Regions from separate parts of the Desulfitobacterium sp. genome, predicted to be linked through region 1. Evidence: riboswitches for the same ligand, from Rfam matches in the RefSeq annotation. Region 1 holds a riboswitch; each other region holds the start of a gene.
The links. A riboswitch is a leader RNA that binds a small molecule or an ion and turns the genes downstream of it on or off. The one in region 1 is predicted to bind cobalamin.
Positions count from the first base shown of each region.

Region 2: linked by a shared signal. The riboswitch ahead of cobT (nicotinate-nucleotide--dimethylbenzimidazole phosphoribosyltransferase) and the one ahead of AC1U9U_RS03610 (precorrin-6A/cobalt-precorrin-6A reductase) in region 1 are both predicted to bind cobalamin.
Region 3: linked by a shared signal. The riboswitch ahead of AC1U9U_RS12350 (zinc-dependent dehydrogenase) and the one ahead of AC1U9U_RS03610 (precorrin-6A/cobalt-precorrin-6A reductase) in region 1 are both predicted to bind cobalamin.
Region 4: linked by a shared signal. The riboswitch ahead of cbiE (precorrin-6y C5,15-methyltransferase (decarboxylating) subunit CbiE) and the one ahead of AC1U9U_RS03610 (precorrin-6A/cobalt-precorrin-6A reductase) in region 1 are both predicted to bind cobalamin.

Region 1 is NZ_CEVWNY010000011.1:36,466-40,512, forward strand. It holds gene cbiQ (cobalt ECF transporter T component CbiQ) at 1-682, opposite strand, end outside; gene AC1U9U_RS03610 (precorrin-6A/cobalt-precorrin-6A reductase) at 679-1,410, opposite strand; cobalamin riboswitch at 1,529-1,715, opposite strand; gene AC1U9U_RS03615 (MFS transporter) at 1,864-3,069, opposite strand; gene cshA (degradosome RNA helicase CshA) at 3,279-4,047, opposite strand, start outside.
Region 2 is NZ_CEVWNY010000054.1:14,858-18,904, reverse strand. It holds gene cobU (bifunctional adenosylcobinamide kinase/adenosylcobinamide-phosphate guanylyltransferase) at 1-591, opposite strand, end outside; gene cobT (nicotinate-nucleotide--dimethylbenzimidazole phosphoribosyltransferase) at 732-1,874, opposite strand; cobalamin riboswitch at 1,976-2,152, opposite strand; gene AC1U9U_RS09630 (ATP-binding protein) at 2,331-3,704, shown strand; gene AC1U9U_RS09625 (GerAB/ArcD/ProY family transporter) at 3,896-4,047, shown strand, end outside.
Region 3 is NZ_CEVWNY010000091.1:8,129-12,175, reverse strand. It holds gene AC1U9U_RS12360 (hypothetical protein) at 1-78, opposite strand, end outside; gene trpD (anthranilate phosphoribosyltransferase) at 115-1,215, opposite strand; gene AC1U9U_RS12350 (zinc-dependent dehydrogenase) at 1,246-2,283, opposite strand; cobalamin riboswitch at 2,390-2,571, opposite strand; gene AC1U9U_RS12345 (amino acid ABC transporter ATP-binding protein) at 2,707-3,435, opposite strand; gene AC1U9U_RS12340 (amino acid ABC transporter permease) at 3,468-4,047, opposite strand, start outside.
Region 4 is NZ_CEVWNY010000003.1:42,914-46,960, reverse strand. It holds gene cbiE (precorrin-6y C5,15-methyltransferase (decarboxylating) subunit CbiE) at 1-1,049, opposite strand, end outside; cobalamin riboswitch at 1,148-1,326, opposite strand; gene cbiD (cobalt-precorrin-5B (C(1))-methyltransferase CbiD) at 1,406-2,545, opposite strand; gene AC1U9U_RS01165 (glycosyltransferase family 8 protein) at 2,655-3,494, opposite strand; gene AC1U9U_RS01160 (MarR family winged helix-turn-helix transcriptional regulator) at 3,543-4,001, opposite strand.

The sequences.
Region 1 (4,047 bases):
ATCTGGCTTCCATGGCGTTATAGTAAGCATTAGCTTTTTTAACCGAAACAACCAGCAGATTGCCGGCAATCTTGCCAAATGTAAACCACGAAGTCCTAAGATCACGGAAGCCCAGACGGGAGTCTGCGGAATTCCTCATTTTGATAACGACATCCAAGAGAATGAATATGTATCGATAGATAATATTCATCAGTTCGACAATAAGCTTTGGCATATGGGCCCTTCGCATTACACTAATAATCTCGGAAGAAGGAGTCGATAAAGTCATCATTTCCATGGCACTAATCGCCGCCAAGACCTTCATGATCAAAAAGAGCATGGTCTTAAGCCTCGCTTGGGAAGTAAATACATAGCCAAAACCAAGATTCAAATTATACTGTCCCATGGGTTGTGTTGAAAAATCCACGCCAATGGCGACAGTCCCCAACAGAATAAAGGAAATTGGAATCATTAGTATGGACAAATAGGCACGGAGGGAAAGTCCACCTTTGATGATGGACAAATAGGCCATTGCCAGGATAACCACAGCGGAGACGTAAGGATTATTCAAGACAATACATAGTACTAGGGTCGATATGGAGAGAGAGACTTTAAATGCAGCATTCCAATGTCTGATTCCGGAGGCATGAGCATAAAAGTCGATGGAAGATCCTTCACCATGCTTATGTCTGATTGTACTCATTCGTTTTTCCTTCCATACTTATCTACCCAGTCTAATAATTCCTTCACACTATTCACGGTCAACCCGGCGAGCACTCGGTTTTTTTTGACAAGGATGACTTTTAGCCCAAGTTCTAAGGCGGCAGATATTTTCGTATCTGTTCCACCGGCATTACCACTATCCCGAGTTAAGAGAATATCTGTCCCATACGACCTGAATAATACCCGGTTCAGATCTTTGGAGAATGGACCTTGCAGGGCCACAATATTCTTAGGGTGAATGCCCATATCCTGACACTTCTGCACAATCCGCCCTTCCGGAAGAACGCGCACAACGAAACGAGCAAAACCGGCAAAGGAACTGTTCACAATACTTTCGAGTTGATGACTGCCTGTCGTCACAAAAACCGTTGCCGGTCGACCTTCCTCTTGATATACTTCCGCGACGGATTGTTCCAAACGCCGCAAAGCTTCCTCCCAATTATGTACCGGTGAAATCAAGGAACTGATCGGAATCTTGGTCTCAGGTCTTTCCAGCCGGAGATAGGGAATCCCACGTTGTTCGCACCACCGGCTTAACGAAGTAAATTTAACACCACAGGAAGGATGACTGGCATCAAGAACGGCAGAAGGGATTGAACCGACTTCCTTTTCCGACCATGATGACATTTGTTTAAACTTAATTCCCCTCTTATGAAGATCTTCACCAGCTTCACGCGCTGCGGCAGTTTCTCCCAATAGAATAAACATAGTGCTTTTGCCTCCAAATAAAAAAACCCTTCACCAACGGAAGAGTTTAGGGTCATAATGAGCATCTAAAACAAAGTTAAAGATACAAACATTCACCTCCCTAACATCCCGTAGGCAGTTATAATGTTTGGTATAAGCAGGTCTCCTGGCTCAAGATCTTCATCAACTTACGTCTTCCCAGGTAATCCCCAGTGACACTTTGTAAGTCGACTCCCTCTTACAGTGGCGGGCACCGCGTCAGCTTTTACTGACTTCCCTTTTAAATTTTTCCCTCAGGAAAAAACACTCATTCCCAAAATATTCAATTATCTTATATATTAGCATAACCTTAGCAGCCCTGTCTAGTACCTAACACATTGGCAGTTGACCGGGGATCCCAATCCCCATTATCCACTGCATTATCCTTCCTGCCGAAGAAACGCGGATTGATACATAATTATGCACATTTTTCTTCTATGCTTGTTGCCCGATGAGCTCCTCATGTCTGACAGCCGGCTCCTGAGCTCTAATATCCGGTAGGGTTAAGGCAAGCAGAATCCCCACTATCGGGAGAAGGCAGATAAGATTCATTGTAAAAGGCAATCCGAAGTGATCAGCGATAACTCCAAGCAAAGTAACCCCAATGGATCCCATGCCGACGCCAAAGCCAAGCAGTAAACCAGAAGCCAGGCCGATGTTATTCGGCAAAAGTCTCTGCCCAAAAACCACCGTAGTGGAAAAAGTTGAAATTAATCCTGCACCGAGAATAAAAGCGAAAACAGGAATTAACGGACCGTTTAACTTTAGAAATGGTAAAATTGTCATTAAGGAGATTAACATGGAAACCAACATCCCACTGCGACCGCCAAAACGATCGGCAAAAGGTCCGCCTAAAATCGTGCCGAATGCTCCGGCAATTAAAAATACGCTCACTAGATATTGAGGTTCTGCAATCCCTTTAAAGGCAGGAAAATAAAAGGGAATGAAGTAAATTAGTCCGGATTGGATCCAGGAACGAACTGTTACGTAAAGCATTAATAATGTTAAGCTGCCCACCCGATTGCTACCGGAGTGCGTTCGCACCTTTTTCTTAGCCTGATTGGACAAACTTTCCCCTAAGATCCGCTTAAACCTCGGCATTACAAATAAAAAAAGCAAAGATGCTAAGAGGCCCGGTATTGCTACCCAGTGAATCGACTGCAGACCGCCAAAGCTTAGTACAAGTGTGGCCAGCATCGGACCTAAACCAAAGCCAAGATTTCCTCCAACAGAAAAAATCGCCATCGAAGACCCGGCCTTCCTGTCTTCGCTGATAAAGTGAGCCAATTTAGACCCCTCGGGATGGTATCCCGCAACACCGATACCGCTTAGGAGCACTGCAAATAGCAGGAGTTCATAAGAATTAACGAATCCTGTCAGGGCCAAACCTAAACCGGAGAGTATAAGTCCTAAAGGCATTAACCAAGGCATACTATAGCGATCGCTGAAAACCCCAAAAATGGGTTGGATAATCGCGGAACTAAAAGTAAACGCCAATACGAGGGTACCAACTTGAAAATAGCTTAGTCCAAAATTTAGGGCTAATAAGGGAGCCAAGATTGGAAGCACCCCTTGACCCAAATCAACAACCAGATGACCCAAGCTTAAAATCCATAATAACGGGTTCATTGTTTTAGCCACCTACTCTCTTCTCCAAAAATTTTTTACTTGATAAACATAGTAGCATATTTATAAATTCTAATCGAGAAATTTTAAGAATTTTTGCGGTCACTTTTGACCCCCTTAAGATTTGACCTACTCTACCTTAGAAAAAGCCACTGGTTACCCCAGTGGCTTTTTGTCTTCTCTCCGTATTAGTATATAATATGGTACTTGTTCAATGGTAGGATTTATTTTTTGTAACCGCGTCCACCTGTCGAACTCCCACGGTGATCCCCTTTGCCTTGTCTGCCACGATAATTACCACCGGGCCCGCCCTCTCTGCGATAACCACCACGCCTATCTCCACGATATCCTTTATGATCAGACCGACCTTGATTGCTTTTTACTCTCAAGGGAGCTACTCCAGTTAACTCGATTTCTGTTTCATTAGGTTCCTTGGTCATTATTTTTAAAGCTGCCGACAATAAAGTTACTGAATCCGATTCTTCCAATAAATCTTCGGCGATTCCCTTATAATTCTGGATGTCTCCCTCTGCTACGACACGTAGTAACCTTTCAACCGTGATCCGTTGCTGGCCCTCAATGGCTTCAATCATGGTCGGGATATTTTTGCGCGTTATTTTGCGTTTCGTCAGTTGCTCGATAAGCCTTAAATGACCTATTTCCCGTGGCGTCACAAAGGTTACAGCCAAGCCTGTTTTTCCTGCTCTTCCTGTACGTCCGATCCGATGCACATAACTTTCTTGGTCTTGAGGAATATCGAAGTTATAAACATGGGTCACCCCACTTATGTCTAACCCCCTCGCCGCAACATCCGTGGCGACTAAGACCTCGATAGTTCCCTCTTTAAACTTTCTCATCACGCTATCCCGTTTACTCTGGGTCAAGTCGCCATGAATACCTTCTGCGGAATACCCCCGTTTATTCAAGGCTTCCGCTAACTCATCCACTCGGCTTTTGGTCCGGCCAAACACAATGGCTAAGTCAGGGGATTGA
Region 2 (4,047 bases), on a different contig from region 1:
ATGCAGTAAGGAGTGTCCGGCGGCTTTGATCTCCATCGGATAACCGGCTACTACGGAATATACCTGCGAAGCTCCCCTGCCAAGGATTTGATTGGCTCTGCCGGCTAGATCCCGGTAAACTCGCGAAAGGGGATTGTCGGGAACGATTCCTTCACCCACCTCATTAGTTACCATAATGACCTGAGGAGTGATTGCTTGGGCTAAGTGGGCAACGGTACGAACTTGTTCAAGAATCCATTGCTCAATTTCATCCATGACTTTGGAGTGGCCCCGTTCTTGGAGAGTTTCCTCCTCCGGATAGTTGGCAAGGAGAAGATTGGTCAGCCACAAGGTTACGCAGTCCACTAGAATTACGGCATTTTCCTTACGATATTGTTCCAGGACAGAGGCGAGAGCCAGAGGTTCTTCGACAAGCTCCCAGTTGGAGGGACGTTGCTCCTGATGTTTTTTTACCCGCAGAGCCATTTCTTCGTCATAGACTTGGGCCGTGGCCACATAAATTACGGGCAAACGGGGATGGGCAGCCATAAGTTCGGCAAAACGGCTTTTACCGCTGCGGGCCCCACCGGTAACGAGAACAAAATTTGACATATATACCTCCGTTATAACTTTTGGCTTTTAGCTGATTTTGAGCTCCATGACAGGATTATGTTCTTTTATAATAGCATATTTTGAATTGTCAAAAGGGCAGTTCAGTTTGTTGGGAATGGCCACCGTGCTATTTTCGTTAGTCATTCTTTATTACTTACCCCGGCAGATTCAAAGGTAGCCATTTCCTTAAGGATGTGGATGGAGGCATCCAGCAGGTGGAAGGCAATTGCGGCACCGGTCCCTTCACCCAACCTGAAGTCCAGGTGCATAACCGGTTTAAGTTCTAGGTGCTTCAAGGCGGCAACATGACCAATCTCCACAGAGGAATGAGATGGGATGAGATAGAAGCGGGCCGTGGGACATATTTTGGCGGCGATAAGGGCTGCCGCTGTGGAGATTACCCCATCCAAAATGATGGGTACACGGGAGTAGGCTGCGGCCAGGATAGCACCGGCCAGGGCACCGATTTCCAAACCACCGATTTTGCTAAGGACATCGATTCCATCCTCAGGATCCGGCCGATTGATTTCGATAGCACGGGTGATAACTTCTTGTTTGCGAATTAAACCGGCATCATCGAGGCCCGTTCCTCTGCCGGTAACTGCTGCGGCCGGTAATCCGGTAAAAAGGGAGATAATGGCTGCGCTAGGAGTAGTATTGCCAATACCTACTTCGCCAGTAGCTAAGACTTGGACACCGGAATTTATAGCTTGTTGGGCAATTTTTGCCCCGGTTAATAAGGAAAGAAGGGCTTCCTTACGGCTCATGGCGGGTCCTTGGGCCATATTACGGGTTCCATTCATTACACGGTTACGCATAAGCTCGGGAGGATCTAAGGGGAAGGCGATACCCACATCAGTGCAGATCACTTCTGCATTAGCATGGCGGGAAAGAACATTGATACCCGCTCCACCGCCCAAGAAATTATAAAACATTTGGGGAGTGACTTCTTGGGGGAAAGCGCTGACTCCTTCAGCTACGACACCATGATCCCCGGCCATGACGAGTACGGCTTTCTTATCGATTTTCGGCCAAGGATCACCTTGAATGCCACCTAGTTGTTTGGCGATTTCCTCCAAAACTCCTAGGCTGCCCTGGGGTTTTGTTAAGGAGTCAAGACGTACTTGCACAGCTTCCATTGATTTTTCGTCTAAATCCTGAATTCCTTGGACGAGCTGGTTCAAAACGGCCTCGCACTCTTCTAAGCTAGCGGTGGAAAGGTCCTGGCGTTCGCAGAACTTCTCTGGAGATAGTTTTTCTTGATTTAATTCTTGTTTAGTCATCTTTAATCCTCTCCTTTTTAGTAAAAAAATAAAGTCCCGCCACTTATAAGTGGTCGGGACTTTGCCTTCATCGCCAACACCCTTTCCAATCACCCCTGGAAAGAATTTATGCATTCTTGGCAGGTCTCCTGGCTCAGACTCAAGCACCTACAACCCCTTCCCGGCAAGTGCCGGTGGTTATGGTCTAGGCTCATCTTTCACAGTGGTGGGTCCGCACCGGAATTACACCGGTTTTCCTATTCTCCCCAGATGGGGCACCGAAGAATGTTAGAATATTAAGTTATTTATAGAATACCAAAAGACAAGTTTTTGTCAAGGGTCTTGGGTCAAAAGCGAAGGAAAAATTGATTTGCCATTTGCTCTTTACTTCATGTTTTGAAGGAATTATGATATAAAATATACGTTGTACTAGAACACAACCATTAAAATTATAATTGTTAAGGATGTGCATTACCGGTGAGTAAAAATATAATGAATCGGTTGTCCTTGCTTATTGACGGCATGGTTATTTTTCATGGAATAAAAGAGGATCCGATAGTAGCTGCTTTTAAGTCACTTTTAGAGCAGGCGGGATCCCAAGAATTAGATTTCAGGGAAGTCTATAAGGAGTATCACCGTTTCACTTCCTTAGCTACCGAAGTTCAGTGGCCGGAGTACCTTTGGGAGCGGATCATTCAGGATAAAAATGAGTTCAGCAGACAAGTTGCCCAAGGCGGGAAAAGCGGATTATCCAGCCACCTGCGTGAATTAGCCGGACGTGATCTCCTTTGCTGCCGTGAGCTTACCCGGATGACAAGTGAAGAGATTAAAGAAGTAATTAATCAGCGGTTAGCCGGGGAAATGAAAGAGCACAAGGAGTTATGGCAGGAGGCGCCTTTTGCTCCGGCAAGCTGGCCTAATTGGCTAAGTGTTGGCAGGGAGTGTTTCAGTCATGATAATAATTTTGCTCAAAATTATCTAATGGCTACCCAAGGCCGACTCAAAGAAGTACTAAGGCAAGGGACTGCCGAGGACATGGTAAATGCGCTTCTCACATACTATCAGGAGATGGGTACCGGATTATTCAGCCAAAGCATGGCACTAAAATGGCGAAGCAATACCGGCAAGTTAGAAGCCGTTACCGCCGATCCCATGCGCAAAAGCCAATTGATCAACCAAGAGCGTGAGCAGGGGATTGTTCTCGAGAATACGGAATTCTTCATTAGGGGTTATTCGGCCAATAATATAATACTCTACGGTAACCGGGGAACAGGCAAATCTTCTTTGGTGAAGGCTCTGCTCCATGAATACTGTGAGCAGGGGCTGCGCCTTGTGGAATTAGCAAAAACCGACTTGCAGGATTATCCCAAAATCATTGCCCTCCTTGCAAAACAGCCCCTGAAATTCATCATCTTCATCGATGATCTATCCTTTGAAGATACCGAAGCAGATTATAAGAACTTGAAAACTTTGCTGGAAGGCGGCCTTGAAGGCAAGCCCAAAAACGTTTTGATTTATGCCACCTCTAATCGGCGTAACCTTGTGCGGGAGACCTTTGCCGAGCGGCAAGGGGATGAGGTCCATCGCCGTGATAATATGGAAGAAAAATTATCCCTCTCTGACCGATTTGGCATTACGGTAACCTTCCCCTCCCCGGACCAGGAGGGATATCTTAAGATAGTGGAAGAGTTAGCTAGCCAAGAAGGGCTTCAAGTCCCCGGAGATTATTTAAGACAGCAGGCTTTGCGGTGGGTCATGAATCATAATGCCCGTTCCGGTCGAACAGCTCGTCAATTCGTGGATTATATGCTTGCCAAGCAAGGCACAACCTTTGCAGACCCTCAACGTTGAATTTTTTCCTCAACGCTGCTTTCATAGCCGGCTGAATGGCCGGCTATTTTTATTTCACACATGCCTGACTTTTTCAGGGCAGGGAGAAGGGTAAAGGGGTTAATTGTCCGGAAAAGGATGTATAGGATTAGGCTGAGTGTTCATCCTAATATTAACCTGGAAATGAAAGTGTGAAATCATTGAAATATCGAGTGTCTAACCAACAAGTTTTTTTAACCTATTTTATGATAATGTCTGTATCCTTCGGGCTCCCTAATCTGATCATCATAGATTTGGGGCAGGATTTTTGGCAAGCAATACTCTTGGCCCTGGTTATGGAAGTGATCCTGGGCTGGTTTCTCTT
Region 3 (4,047 bases), on a different contig from region 1:
AGCTACACAGGCCACTTCTTTATCGCTGACAATCCGCAAGTAACCTTCATTGCACTTGATGGCAAACATCTCATACATTTTACTGACCTCCTGGAAATTGGTTCATTCGACAACCTACAGCGCTAACAAGCCCTCCAGTCTTCGTAAGCCTAACTCTGGTTGTGTATTTTGATGTGAAACCCATGCTTTAAGCTTGTCTAAAGCCTGTCCCGAAGCTATGATATTCTTTGACTGCTCATAACCCTCTTTAATGGTGGTGGCAATATCCATTAAATATAGGATCAACGCCGAATTAAGGCATACTACATCGGATTTCGGACCATCATCTTCGCCCTTTAGTATTTTCAGCAGTCCCACGGCTCCTTCGGCGACATTGTCAAAGGTAAGCAAATCCTCTCTATCGGCTCGGCGGATACCTATATCCTCCGGGAAAAATGAATAGTGTTCAATACTGCCATCAACTTTGAGTTCCGCCACCAGAGTTTCGTTTAATGTAGAGGCTTCGTCCATTCCACTGATTCCATCTTCAGCTAGACCATGGACAATGAGTGCCCTCTTGAAGCCTATCTCTCGCATGACCTCGGGAGCGGATTTAAGCAGTTCTCTGGAATAGACACCCCGAACCGCGTATTTAGGCAGGGCGGGATTCGCCAGGGATGCCGAAATGTTTAAAATCGAGCCAAAGGAAATTTGGGACAAGATTCTTCCTAGGGCCCTAGGATGGACCTTGGGGCTCATGCCGTTGAAGATGCCGATACCTGCATTTTCGATGCTCCGGTGGACGACTTCTGGGTCACATTCTACATCTACCCCCAATTCTTCTAAAACATCTATGGTGCCGCATTTGGAAGTAATGGCCCTGGCCCCGTGCTTTGCCATGTTAACCCCTGCCGCGGCGGCAATCACCGAGGCCCCTGTGCTTATGTTGAAGGTCTTTACACTGTCCATCCCCGTTCCACAGTTTTCCACCAAGGGCGAAGCTGTCCGGGGAGTAACTTTGACAGTGTCGAGTTCATAAATAGCTTCCCAAGCCGCGGCAATTTCTTCCGTGGTCTCGCCTTTGGCCGCCAGGGCAGCTAAAAAAGCTCCCTGGTGCATATCTGTCTCCTCATTATTTAATACCCTCTTAAACATTTCCGTAGCTTCTTCTCTTGAAAGATCCTGTTTGTTGATGAGCTTTGTCAAGCCTGTCGCAAAGGATTTTGAATCGGTCATGATAATTCCTCCCTGATAATATTTTTTTGATCAGTAGTTTAAACAAATAGAAAGCCCCTTGAGATCTCTGACCATTTTCAAGGCTTCTTCCACCTCTTCGAGGACAATTCTATGGGTAATCATATCTTTAACTTTGATACTCCCATCGGAAATTAATCTCATGGCTTCTTTGGTGCTGCCTAGGGTACAGCCATAGGAGCCAAGGACAGTGATTTCCTTATAATGGATTAAGTTTAAGGGCAAAGGCCCATCGCCTTCCTCTGCCACCAAGCCGCTGAAAAAACCTAAACGGCCTTTTTTAGCCAAGACGCGGAGGGAAAGATCCATGGCATCGTATCCCGGGCAGCAGGGAATGACCACATCTGCACCTCGTCCGCCGGTGATCCTCATAATCTCCTGTTGCACCTCTTGCCGGGTGGGATTTAGAAGGTAATCAAATTCGTAGGTCCTGGCCATGGACAGTCGGTTATCATTGGTCTCCACCAAGATTACATTGGCAGCCCCGCGGGATTTTGCCAGTTTACCGTTTAATATTCCCAATCGGCCGGCACCAAAGATGATCACGGAGTTTCCGGGACCCACCTCAAGCTTTTCCTGCATGTTGACGCTGCAACCCAAGGGTTCCGCCATGGAAGCCTCCTCAAAGGTGATGCCCTCCGGAATCGGGTTTAGAATGCCATTTTCCACCCCTTGACGCGGAACTAATACGTATTCGGCAAAACCTCCATCATAGTTAAAGCCCATGATTTTTATGTCATCACACAAATTGTCCATGCCCTGTTTGCAAAACTCGCATTCCCCACAGGGGATGCCGGGGAATACCTGGACCCGATCCCCCTTCTTAAAATCCTCCACCCCCTCCCCCACCGCCTCAATGACCCCCGTTATCTCATGACCCAGGATACGAGGCAGTTGAAGATCGTATTGCCCCTTCATATAGCATTTCACATCGGTTTTGCAGATACCGCAGGATTTTACCCGAATTAACACCTCGCCAACGTCGCAGTTGGGGGTTTCGACTTCTTGGATTGCCAATGATTCCCTGCCGTGTAAAACTGCTGCTTTCAAAAGATCTCCTCCCTTAAAAGAAATTAGCAAACAAAAAAGCCCACACCAAATAACAGTGTGGACTTTCCATCATCCCCATGTAATACTCGCCTTTTGTCGCGCGAAGACGATATATCTATTCCAGGCAGGTCTCCTGACTTAGGTTCATCATCCTTATGCTGCCTTCCCCCAATCTAGAGTGGCTCGAGTAGCATAAAACTAACCATTACAGTGGCGGGCCCGTTTGGGACTTTCACCCAAATTCCCTATTCTCCCATTTCCATGGGCACCTGAAACGGAGTATTCTTTTGTAAAAATTATATACTAAAGTGTGTTTAAAGTCAAAGGATCTGGGTTGGCAAAAACTTAGTTTATCTTACCATGATGTTGATTTATCCAAATCTTCCTTCCACATTTCAATGAATATCAATATGCCTGGCGCCTTTAGATGCGCTTTAGGAATTCTTTAGTGCGTTTTTGCTTGGGATTGTTAAAGATTTGCTCCGGACTTCCTTCTTCTGCGATAACTCCATTATCCATAAAGACCACGCGATCAGATACCTCCTTAGCAAATCCCATTTCGTGGGTCACTATTAACATAGTAAGGCCGGTTTCGGCAAGTTGTCTCATGACTATGAGCACCTCCCCCACCATCTCGGGATCGAGAGATGAGGTGGGTTCGTCAAACAACATCACATCTGGTTCCATGGAGAGCGCCCTGGCGATGGCCATTCTTTGTTTTTGTCCGCCGGATAATTGCTTTGGTTTGGCGTGGACATATTGATCCATTCCCACCACTTGTAAGTATTTCATCGCGACTTTTACCGCTTCTTCTCTTGAACGCCTTAAAACCTTGGTTTGGCCCACCACACAGTTGTTTAAAACATCGTGGTTGTTGAATAAATTAAATTGCTGGAAGACCATGCCGAGTTTCCTTCGATAGGCATAGATATCGTGCTTATCATCTAATATATTTTTGCCGTCATAAACGATTTGACCGCCGCTGGGTTTTTCTAAAAGATTCACGCATCGAAGGAGAGTAGATTTTCCGGATCCCGAGGAACCTATGATGCAAACTACTTCTCCTTTATTTACCGAGAAATTGATATCCTTCAAGACTTCGTTAGTGCCAAAGGATTTGCTTAAATGTCGAATGTCAATTGCTTTATCCATATTCGTGTCCACCTCCTCGCCGAATTAAATGCCTATGCTGTCTTAAATAGAGCATCTTTGAGGCCTTCCCCCGGCATTGAATTGTCAATAATATCGTAACTCTCCGGTCCGTCTAGTCTCTTTTCGATATAACGAAGAATCCGCGTCACAGTATAAGTCATAACAAAATAAATAATGCTGGCGACAAAAAATGTTTCAAAATATCTATAATTGTGCCCCACAATGGATTTGCTTTGAAAATACAGTTCATTTACAGAAATTACATTGAGCACCGAGGTGTCTTTAATGTTGATTACGAATTCATTGCCGGTGGCGGGCAATATATTGCGAATTACTTGGGGCAGTACTACGTTTACCATAGTTTGGAGGTGATTCATACCTACGGCGTGGGCAGCTTCGAACTGTCCTTTATCTATAGAGGCGATGCCCCCTCTAACAATTTCCGCCATGTAAGCACCGGTGTTGATGGAGACTATGAAGATCGCCGCAAAAAGGCGATTCATGTGCCAATTGAAGGCCAGAGCGGAACCGTAATAAATTACCATGGCTTGCACGATCATGGGAGTCCCTCGGAAAAACTCTATGTAAAAAGAAAGAATGGTATTGATGAAC
Region 4 (4,047 bases), on a different contig from region 1:
ACCCTGCCTCCAGGCACCAGTGGGGCTTGGCGCAGAATCTCCCATATTTGACCATGACTGCCACCGATTAGGCAAACACCCATTGGCGGGATGCCGGTTAAAGCTTCAGGGGCTGTTCCGCGAACCAACTGCAGATTCCAGGTCCGGAATTTTTCCCGATTTTGGAGAATCAGTTCCTGGGCTTCCAGGTTTTCCTCTACTGCATAGACACAACCTCGCCGGGCCAAAAGGGCTGATTCGATGCTTAAACTTCCTGTCCCAGCTCCCACATCGAGGACTCGATCACCGGGGCCAATTTTAGCCTTGGCCAGAACCTGAACCCGCACTTCACTTTTGGTCATGGGAACCTTGCCGCGGATAAATTCCTCATCCCTGATTCCAAAGCTAAAGCCTTCGGAACCCGAGGGCAAAGGGAATATTTCTTCCGGCTTTTCTTCACCGGGATGGATGATCAGCACAGCGTTCGCAAAGTCATCCTTAAGGTCCTTTAATTCCTTGGCATCAAGTTCCAACCATTTTTCATCGGGATAGGCTAAAGCATTACCCAAAGAAATCCGCGGATTAAATCCATAGACTTGGTAATACCCGGCGATCTTTTGCGGGGTATGGTCCCCTCCGGTGAGAACTCCCAAAGGCTTATCCAGATTCAAGGGCAAGGCCCGAAGGGGGCGGCCGTGGACGCTAAGCAACTCCGCATCCTGCCAAGGGATTCCTGCCCTGGCAAAGGCAAATTGTACAGAGCTGATCCCCGGTAAGACTCTGATATCTTCCTGCGGAAATTCTCTTTTTAGCAGCGGCAGCAAGCTGTAAAACCCAGGATCCCCCGACACCAGTACCCCGACCTTTTTCCCTTGACTTAAAACGCCCGCCAATACTTCCAGGGTTTCCTTCAACTTCCCATTGATAAGAAAGGTGTCTCCCGCAAAATCAGGAAATAGCTTTAGAGCACGAGGCCCACCTATTAAAACATTACATTGATTCACCATCTCCATCACAGCCGGAGGAACCCATCCGGAAGTCCCGGGACCAATTCCCAGTATGCTAATCATCTGACCACCTACCTTAATAAAAAAAGAGCCGTGAGCGGCTCTATTGTTTCAGTATTGGTAAGTACCCTAATAATTACTACACCCATCGCTCGTAGGTGTTAATTAACGCACTCAAGGCAGGTCTCCTGGCTTCCAGTCTACATCCCTCTCCCCTTCCCGGTAACTACCAGTGGGCAATTGAGAGGCACTCGTGGTTTACAGTGGCGGGACCGCGCCGGATTTGCACCGACTTCCCTTTACATCCTCAAAATGAGGAACCTTGAATTATATTCAATTAAAAATACCAAATGAAAAACAACTTTAGTTATTTTATGAATATTTCTAAAATATTCAGTAGTATTATCTATTCTCCGTTTTTAGTAAGATTCCTGCTGCAATTGTGGCCAATCCCAAAATTCCTTGGCAATTTCTTCTGCCTGTTTGTCCCAGGCGATGATTTTACCATCAAGAAGGGTAAAAACACTCCCCACTTGAAGTTCTCCATGCACATGATCCCTTGCCCTGATGCTGGCCCGACCGGCTAATTCAAATAACAAATTTCCCCAACCTTGGTTAAGGATTGCTTCAGCGGCGCCTTCCACAGTAGGGAATTCCGCCAACTTGCCTAAAAGCTCACGGGGAACCCCGGCAAGAGCTGCATGAGCCACTAAAATTTCCATTCGTGCATCCGCTACATGGGTATGGGTATGGAATATCCCCCCCGCTACCTTAATCAGTTTTCCAACATGTCCAAAGAGAACTACCTTCTCTAGTTTCCGATAAGCGGCTTCTTCCAATAGAAAACCGACAAAATTGCTCATTTGAATAATTGCTTCCTGAGGTACCTTGAGCTGTCCTGTAGCGGCTCTAAATCCGTAATTCCCCGGGGTTAAAATAATGGCCTTATGGCCGTAAGCAACGGCTTGGTCCAGTTCCGGCAGAATGGACTTCTTAAACGCCTCCTCGGACATTGGACGGACGATCCCGGTGGTTCCCAAAATAGAGATTCCCCCTACAATACCCAAGCGCGGATTAAGGGTTTTTACCGCGGCTTTTTCCCCTTCCGGAACCTCGATCGTCACTTTTATCTCTTCCTTAGGAAAAATCTCCCGTACCGCTTCCCGAATCATTTGTAGTGGTATAGGATTAATTGCACTTTCCCCCGGAGAAATCTGCAGACCTTTTTTAGTAACGATTCCTACCCCTCGACCGCCGCTAATCCGGACCTCTCCCTGCTGAGAAAGCATCTGAACTACGGCTTGTACTTCTAAACCATGGGTGATATCAGGATCATCCCCCGCATCCTTGATAATCCCTGCCCGTGCTCCTGCATTTTCCTTTTCCGCACGATAAATTGGCAATTGAAGCTGATTTCCCTGAGGCAGGGGGATATTTACCTCAGCTCCCGGCTCTAAGCCTTTGAGCAAAAGGCAAGCAGCTTTTGCTGCCCCCGCTGCACAACTGCCTGTGGTAAACCCTGTTTGCCAAGAATGCCTGTCTTTGCTCTCTCTACTCAATCATTACGCCGCCCTATCTGTATTGTAATTGAAATTATCATCGTTACCCTAATAATTTCAATTCGGGTTTGGAAAGTCCTTTTTTTAATAATTAGAAATTAATTATAACCTAACAAACCACTTGACCTTTTTGCTTAGCCGCAGCCATTTGGGCATAGTGCTTATAGAAAATATCCAGGTCCCCAATGTAATTATCCTTCCAAGGCTTGTTTCGGCCACAATAATGGATAATCGCCGTGTTCCGACGTACCCAATCCAGATCGATTTTAGCATCCCAATTCTTAGGATTTAAGTTGTATAAGGCGTAATACCGCTCACTGAGATTATAAATTTTGGCATCTACAGCCACAATTCGATCACTGTAAACCCCATTAAGAACATCTTGGTCCGGCAAAAACAGACGATTCTTATATCCTTCGATATAGTCATAAACTTCATGAATATCCTGCTCCCGGCGTAAAAGGGACAGGTTCATCATCATCACTCCGGAATTAACGTAGGTACTATCTTCTACCATATTTAGCCTTGCCTTATTTATTTTCCCCAGTATTTCTTTGACATGGGAAGCTGCGGCAAAATATTTGCCCTGGAAATCAATATTATAGAGCGCCCTTAAGGAATTGATCACGACTAAATCCGGGTCCAGGTAAAGAATACGGTCTAAGTCTTCCGGAAGATACCGGGCAGCAAAAATCCTGTAATACATCTCCTTAGGGTAGCGACTGGTAATAGGGACATCATTTAAGTCTTGATCGGAAATCTTGATTTCTTTAACTTGGCAACGGGAAGTATCGATGGACAGATTGATTTTATGAAAATCCTCTTGCGTCATAGTGGAATTGGTCACAAAAATTGTCAACTGCTCACCTGGATTGGCATCGATTAAGGAAGTCAGCATCACAATTAACTGGTTTACATAATTAGAGTTCAAAGTAACCAAGATATTCATAGCAATTCGCCCTTTCAATTATCCGATTAGCAATTGGAAGCAAGTTCCCTAAACCTTCTTCGGATCAAACTCATACATCTCTTGAAGAAATCCCTTTACATTTTCCATGCATTCAATAAAATGTTTATATTCATCCATACCTTTTCTTTCTAGAAATGCTCCATATCTCTGTTCAAGATCGTCTTCTATCTGAGCAATTGTGTCTTTTCCATGTTCGGTAAGGGCAAGTTTTACATAACGCTCATCTTCAGGAGTACGTATACGCTTTAAAAACCCCGCATACTCTAATTTTTTGCACATGGAGGAAGCATTACCGCTGGTAAGGCCGATAATCCCACCCAGACTACCAACTGTATGGGGACCTCCTTCTTTGATCTCTACCAGAATCCTGGTTTGCATCAGGGTTAGACCATATTCTTCAACGATCGGCCGGAAGGCGTTAGCCATACCTTCCGTGATTGTCCTTAAAAAATCCCAGATCTCACTCTCAAATACCATACTTCTCATTTAATTGCCTCCACCACATCAAGCTTCTTTACACTATATATATTAT